Linked DNA regions of Alkaliphilus metalliredigens QYMF. The main gene of each other region encodes a partner of the protein of the gene in region 2 in a complex. Links are inferred from orthologs where the notes say so. Each region holds a gene or a part of one and is shown on either strand. Other genes may lie near its edges.

What was found.
Region 1: the proteins of secY (region 2) and secA are in contact, whole or in part, in a crystal structure (PDB 3DIN), measured with the Thermotoga maritima proteins. The link is inferred for Alkaliphilus metalliredigens QYMF from one-to-one orthologs. Residues at the interface, in WP_004081795.1 of Thermotoga maritima: Glu108, Gly109, Glu110, Glu111, Ala236, Glu237, Arg238, Arg239, Ile240, Thr241, Ile242, Gln243, Tyr244, Ala245, Arg246, Arg247, Val248, Thr249, Gly250, Arg251, Arg252, Val253, Tyr254, Gly256, Ala257, Ser258, Thr259, Tyr260, Leu261, Pro262; in WP_004082002.1 of Thermotoga maritima: Glu261, Ala262, Arg263, Lys300, Ala301, Arg302, Thr303, Ile304, Ile305, Leu323, Tyr324, Asp325, Pro326, Val329, Ser330, Tyr333, Ile336, Lys340, Phe345, Val349, Glu363, Phe364, Tyr374, Ser375, Gly376, Gly377, Glu393, Ile395, Thr482, Ser483.

What each region holds. Positions count from the first base shown.
Region 1 is NC_009633.1:824,694-828,243, reverse strand. What follows is about bases 327-3,548. They hold secA (preprotein translocase subunit SecA), read right to left. Parts: upstream 3,227-3,548; coding sequence 527-3,226; downstream 327-526. Other genes in these bases: AMET_RS03900 (DUF5317 domain-containing protein), read right to left, coding at 3,338-3,548. In the rest of the region: more of AMET_RS03900, read right to left, coding at 3,549-3,550. UniProt on the Escherichia coli protein: Required for protein export, interacts with the SecYEG preprotein conducting channel.
Region 2 is NC_009633.1:4,566,691-4,569,993, reverse strand. The notes cover bases 216-3,190. They hold secY (preprotein translocase subunit SecY), read left to right. Parts: upstream 216-1,054; coding sequence 1,055-2,326; downstream 2,327-3,190. Other genes in these bases: map (type I methionyl aminopeptidase), read left to right, coding at 3,032-3,190; AMET_RS22270 (adenylate kinase), read left to right, coding at 2,382-3,029; rplO (50S ribosomal protein L15), read left to right, coding at 610-1,053; rpmD (50S ribosomal protein L30), read left to right, coding at 411-590; rpsE (30S ribosomal protein S5), read left to right, coding at 216-397. In the rest of the region: more of rpsE, read left to right, coding at 1-215; more of map, read left to right, coding at 3,191-3,303. UniProt on the Escherichia coli protein: The central subunit of the protein translocation channel SecYEG. Consists of two halves formed by TMs 1-5 and 6-10.

The DNA.
Region 1 (3,550 bases), 3.7 Mb from region 2 along the record:
TCCAAGATTTCGACTCCATATCCCTTAGCTTCTGCCCATCGGCTATACATACGCATCAGCATTTTTGCCCAATCCTGAGCATCTAAACCACCAGTTCCTGCATGAATTGATAGGATTACGCTGAATCTATCATACTGTCCCTGAAGTAATGTGGCTGTTTTCATGGTTTTCACACGGACATCCAGTTGATTGATGGTTTCTTTTAATTCCTTTTCGAAGGTCTGATCTCCCTCTTCAGTAAAGGTAATCATCATTTGAACCTCTTCAGTTTGATCAATGACACTTTGATAATCTTCGATTCGATCTTTAACCATCTTTGCTTCCTTCAAAATCTCTTGGGCTTTATCTTGGTCATCCCAGAAATTTTCCTGGGACATTTTAGACTCTAGCTCTTCTACTAGCAGACTGCTCCCTTCAATGTCAAAGGGAAGCCCTCATTTCTTCTATTGTTTCTGTCAATTTTGACAGTTGTTGCTTATACATATCTAAATTTAACATACATTCACCTCTTAATTTTGAAGATGCCTTACTCTCCACAACATTTTTTGTATTTCTTCCCACTACCACATGGACATGGGTCGTTTCTCCCAGCCTCTTTTTCCTTTACTACAGGGGCTTTTTTTCTATTCCCATCACCATGGCTAGCTTCAATAGGCTTTGCCACTTGTTTTCTTTCAACCTTCGCTTGAGGCTCTACATTGAATAGATATTTAACAGTATCTTCTTGAATGCTGTTGATCATTGCATTGAACATATCAAATCCCTCAACCTGATAAGCACGCACAGGATCTATCTGTCCAATGGCCCGAAGTCCAATCCCTTGACGCAATTGATCCATGGCATCAATGTGATCCATCCATTTTGTATCAATTACCTGCAGTACAATGATTCGCTCAAGCTCTCGCATACGCTCTGCTTCAATTTCTTCTTCCTTGGCCTCATACAGTTTCTCACTGGTCTCATAAATTTGTTCTTGTAATGTTTCAACGGTTAATTCTTCTATATTATCAAAGCTTAGGGTTGCTCTTTGCATATAAATACCTGCCAAGTACTCTCCCAATCCAACTAAATCCCATTCTTCAGGATATTTAGCATCGGCGGTATAGATGGCCACGGCTTCATTAATAATATTTCTTGCCATGTTCAGTACATGATCCTTCAGGCTTTCTCCAGCTAGTACTTTCTTTCTTTCACCATAAATGACTTCACGCTGTTTATTCATGACATCATCATATTGTAGTACATGCTTACGAATACCGAAGTTTCTACCCTCTACCTTCTTTTGGGCATTTTCAATTGATCTAGAAAGCATGCCATGCTCAATTGCCTCGTCATCCTCTAGACCCATCTTTTCAACAATGCTCAACATCTTATCTCCACCGAAAAGACGCATTAAATCGTCCTCAAGGGAGATATAAAACTTACTAGAGCCAGGATCTCCCTGTCTTCCAGCACGACCCCTCAATTGGTTGTCAATTCTTCTTGATTCATGTCTTTCCGTACCAATAATATGCAATCCACCGGCTTCAATCACATCTTTATGCTCTTGTTCTGTTTCTTTCTTAAACTTTTCTAACAAGTCATTATACACTTTTCTTGCGGCTTGTAGCTCTTCATCATCTGTTTCATGATGACTGGTGGCATTGGCAATCAATTCATCTGCATAGCCTCGCTTTTTCATTTCACGCTTTGCTAAAAACTCAGGATTTCCTCCAAGAATAATATCCGTACCACGTCCCGCCATATTAGTGGCAATGGTGATAATTCCCTTTCTTCCGGCTTGGGCCACAATCTCCGCCTCTCGCTCATGGTGCTTTGCATTTAATACTTCACAGGGAATTCCTTTTCTCTTTAATAGGGTTGCTAATTCTTCAGATTTTTCAATTGAAATCGTTCCAACTAGAACCGGCTGACCTTTTTTATAACGTCCTTCAATGTCCTTTGCAAGCGCTTCAAACTTCCCTTGCTCGCCCTTATATACGCCATCGGCTTGGTCATCACGAACGATAACTCTATTGGTTGGAATTTCAACAACATCCATATTATAAATAGCTCTAAATTCGTCTTCTTCCGTCTTCGCTGTTCCTGTCATTCCAGATAATTTCCTGTACATTCTAAAATAGTTCTGGAAGGTGATGGTTGCCAAGGTCTTAGATTCCCGTTGAATCTGTAGTCCTTCCTTAGCTTCGATGGCTTGATGAAGCCCATCACTATAGCGACGTCCAAACATCAAACGTCCCGTAAAGTCATCAACGATGATAATTTCCCCATCCTTAACCACATAATCTTTATCTAGTCTCATTAAATTACGGGCCTTCAAGGCTTGGTTAATATGATGTGAAAGCTCCATATTATTCATATCTGCTAGGTTTTCAATCCCAAAGGCTTTTTCTGCCTTAGTCCCGCCATCTTCTGTCAAGGTAACAGAATTTGCTTTTTCATCTAAGCTCACGTCGTCTTCTATTTTTAAGGTTTTAACAAATTGATCCACAATATGATACAGCTTAGTGGATTTTTCACCTTGCCCTGAAATAATCAGTGGTGTCCGTGCCTCATCAATTAAAATACTGTCTACTTCATCGACAATGGCATAGTTTTGTTCACGCTGAACCATATCCTTCTGATAGATCACCATATTGTCCCTTAAGTAATCAAAACCAAACTCATTGTTGGTTCCGTAGGTCACATCAGCGTTATAGGCTGCCCGTCTTTGCTCAATTGTAATCCCATGGACAATAACACCCACAGAAAGTCCTAAAAATTCATAAAGTTTACCCATCCATTCGCAATCTCGTTGGGCTAGGTAGTCGTTTACAGTCACAACATGAACGCCTTTTCCAGCAAGGGCATTTAAATAAACAGGTAGTGTTGCCATCAAGGTTTTCCCTTCACCTGTTTTCATTTCAGAGATCCTTCCTTGATGTAGAATGATTGCACCATAGATTTGAACACGATAGTGCTTCATTCCTAGCACACGCCATGCAGCTTCTCTCATGGTGGCAAATGCTTCGGGTAAAATGTCATCTAGTGCTTCCCCTTGGCTCAAACGGCCCTTCAATTCTGCTGTCTTGCTTTGGAGCGCTTGATCAGATAGCTTTTTATATTCTTCATCTAATGCTTCAACGCGATCTGCTAGCTTATCTATTTTTTTAATCTCTCTTTCACTTTCACTACCAAAAACTTTTTCAAATAATCTTTTCAACTTTCCCACCTCAATTGTTATCATATTATCAACTCAAAAAATATTTTATCGTTCTATTGTAACATGCTTTAAATTTAATGACAATTCTATTTATGCTAGATTCATTGCCAAGCCTCCTGCTAAATTAATTCCCCTTTAGGATTGTACCTTTCTAGGCCTTCCTTTATACCCAAAACGGATCATCGAGGAAGAATGTCGTCCTCGTGCATTCATGGCCCCTTGAATAAAAGCAAACAGTCCTAGGGATATTAGGACATCACCAATACTAAAAATTTGTTTTAAAGGATACCAGCTAGGTGTTGTCCACACCTTTCCCAAATGGGCGATGAATCCCTGCACCTGACTGAT
Region 2 (3,303 bases):
TTTAGTCGTTGTTGGTGACGAGAACGGACATGTTGGAGTTGGAACAGGTAAAGCAATGGAAATTCCAGATGCGATCCGCAAAGGAATCCAAGCTGCTAAGAAAAACTTGCTTCTAGTCCCAACTGTAGGCACAACAGTTCCGCATGAAGTAATTGGTCATTTTGGAGCTGGAAATGTATTGATTATGCCTGCGAAAGAAGGTACTGGTATCATTGCTGGTGGACCTGTTCGTGCTGTCTTAGAGTTAGCAGGCATTAAAGACGTAAGAGCGAAGTCTTTAGGAACAAACAACTCTAGAAATATGGTAAGTGCTACAATGGACGGATTAAGACAACTTAAAAGAGCTGAAGATGTAGCAAAGCTAAGAGGAAAATCAGTGGAAGAACTCTTAGGTTAGGAGGGTTGAAACCATGGCAGAGACAATTAAAATCAAATTAGTTAAAAGTAAAATAGGAACACTTCCGAAGCAGAGACAAAATCTCGAAGCTTTAGGATTGAAAAAGATTGGGCAAGTTGTTGAACAAAAAGATAATCCTCAGATAAGAGGAATGATCGATAAAGTAAGTCACTTAGTACAAGTGATTGAATAAGAACTGAGGAGGTGTGGACATGAAATTACATGAGCTTAAACCTGCTAAGGGTGCAGTAAAAGAAGTAAAAAGAAAAGGTAGAGGTCGTGCAACTGGTAATGGCAAAACTGCTGGTAGAGGTCATAACGGACAAAATTCCAGAAGTGGCGGTGGCGTACGAATCGGTTTCGAAGGTGGACAAATGCCTCTAGCTAGAAGACTACCTAAGCGAGGTTTCACAAATATATTTGCAAAAGTGTACAATGAAGTCAATGTTGATGTATTAAATAAGTTCGAAGACGGAACAACAATTACCCCAGAATTCCTTAAGGAAATGGGCGTAATCAAGCAAATAGAAAAGAATGGCGTAAAGATCCTTGGCAATGGCAACTTAGAGAAGAACTTAACAATTAAGGCCCAAAAGTTCACTAAGTCAGCTGCTGAAAAAATTGAAGCTGCTGGAGGAAAGGCAGAGGTGATTTAAGGTGATAACAACCCTAAGAAATGCTTGGAAAATTCCAGATTTAAGAGGGAAGATTCTTTACACCATGATGATGCTAGTCATTTTCCGTCTTGGCTCAGTGATTCCTGTACCAGGAATTGATATTGAGGTAGTAAGAAATATTGTTGGTAATGCACAGTTATTTTCTTTGTTAGATTTATTTTCCGGTGGTGCTTTTGGTAACATGACTATCTTTGCATTGAGTATCACACCTTATATTACTGCTTCAATTATTATGCAGCTTCTTACGATTGCAATCCCAGCTTTAGAGGAATTGTCAAAAGAAGGAGAAGAAGGACGGAAGAAGATCGCTCAATACCAAAGATACGGTACGGTGGTGTTAGCACTAATCCAAGCAACTGGAATTAGTATTGGCCTTTTCAGACAAGCACTGATTCAAACAGATGCTTTTAGTATAATTGTTGTTATTTTAACCTTGACTGCAGGAACCGCGTTCCTAATGTGGTTAGGGGAGCAAATCACAGAAAAAGGAATTGGTAATGGAATTTCATTGCTCATCTTTGCAGGAATCGTTTCTCGTGTTCCTGACAGTGTGTATAGAACCTACGTTTTAGCACAGCAGGGTGAGATTTCAATCATTTCTATTATTGCATTTCTTGCGATTGCAGTACTTGTTATCGCAGCTGTTGTATTGATTACTGAAGGCGTTAGAAAAATACCAGTACAATATGCAAAGCGCGTTGTTGGAAGAAAAATGTATGGTGGACAAAGTTCACATATTCCATTGAAAGTGAACCAAGCAGGGGTAATTCCGGTTATCTTTGCAATGTCACTATTATCCTTCCCACAAATCGTTGGTTCCTTTTTTCCTGGAAGTGGATTTGAAGGATTTGTAAATCGTTTCCTAACACCATCTACAGGAATGGGTACATTTATTTATGTCATGATGCAAGCAGTATTAATTATTTTCTTCACGTATTTCTATACAGCGGTTACATTTAATCCTGCTGAAGTAGCAACGAATATGAAGAAAAATGGAGGTTTTATTCCTGGGATCAGACCTGGAAAGCCAACATCTGATTATCTAAACCGTGTGTTAACAAGAATCACATTAGCCGGTGCTTGCTTCCTAGCGACAATTGCAGTCTTACCAATCGCATTGAGTCAATTAATTGGCATGCAAACAGCATTTGGTGGTACCGCACTATTGATTGTTGTTGGGGTTGCATTAGAAACAATGAAGCAAGTTGAAGCACAAATGTTAATGAGACATTATCAAGGATTTTTAAAATAAAGGAATCAAGGGGGGTTAACCCCCTGAATCTAATTTTATACCGGGAGATGGTAAAATGAGATTGCTTTTACTTGGACCACCGAGTGCCGGCAAAGGTACTCAAGCTTCGGGGATTGTAAACAAGTATCATATTCCACATATTTCAACCGGTGATATGCTAAGATCTAATATTAAGCAGGGTACAGCCTTAGGGAATAAGGCAAAGGAATATATGGACCAAGGATTGCTTGTCCCAGATGAACTTGTTGTTGCAATTGTTGAAGATCGATTGCAGCAAGATGACTGCCAAGAAGGTTTTCTGTTAGATGGTTTTCCAAGAACTGTCGTTCAAGCAAAAGCATTAGATGATGTACTGGACAAAATGGGAGTCACCCTAGACAAAGTTGTGAGCATCGAAGTCCCTAAGGGAACCTTAGTGGAACGAGCTGTTGGACGAAGAATGTGTAAAGAGTGTGGCGCTACCTACCATATATTATTTAACCCGCCAACTAAAGCGGATCAATGTGATAAATGCGGTGGACAGCTGTATCAGAGAGATGATGACACTGAGAAAACTGTTACTAAACGAATTTCAGTTTATTTGGATGAAACAGAGCCTTTAATTGAATATTATTTAAAGCAAGGTCAGCTAGTGACAATTGAAGGGCAACAAGAAATTGGAAAAGTCTTTATAGACATCGTTGAAGCTTTAGGGAGAGATTAATTATGATCTATCTTAAGTCTCGACAAGAAATAGAAATCATGCGTGAAGCTGGCAGAATTGTTGCTGAAACCCATGAACTGCTAAAAGAAGCAATTAAGCCAGGCATAACAACAAAAGAGCTTGATGAAATTGCTGAGGCTCATATTATAAGCAGAGGGGCAACACCTGCCTTTAAGGGTTATGGTGGTTTTCCGGCTAGTATATGTGCATCAGTTAATCACGAAGTAGTGCATGGAATCCCTGGATTAAAACGACTTGAAGATGGTGATATTAT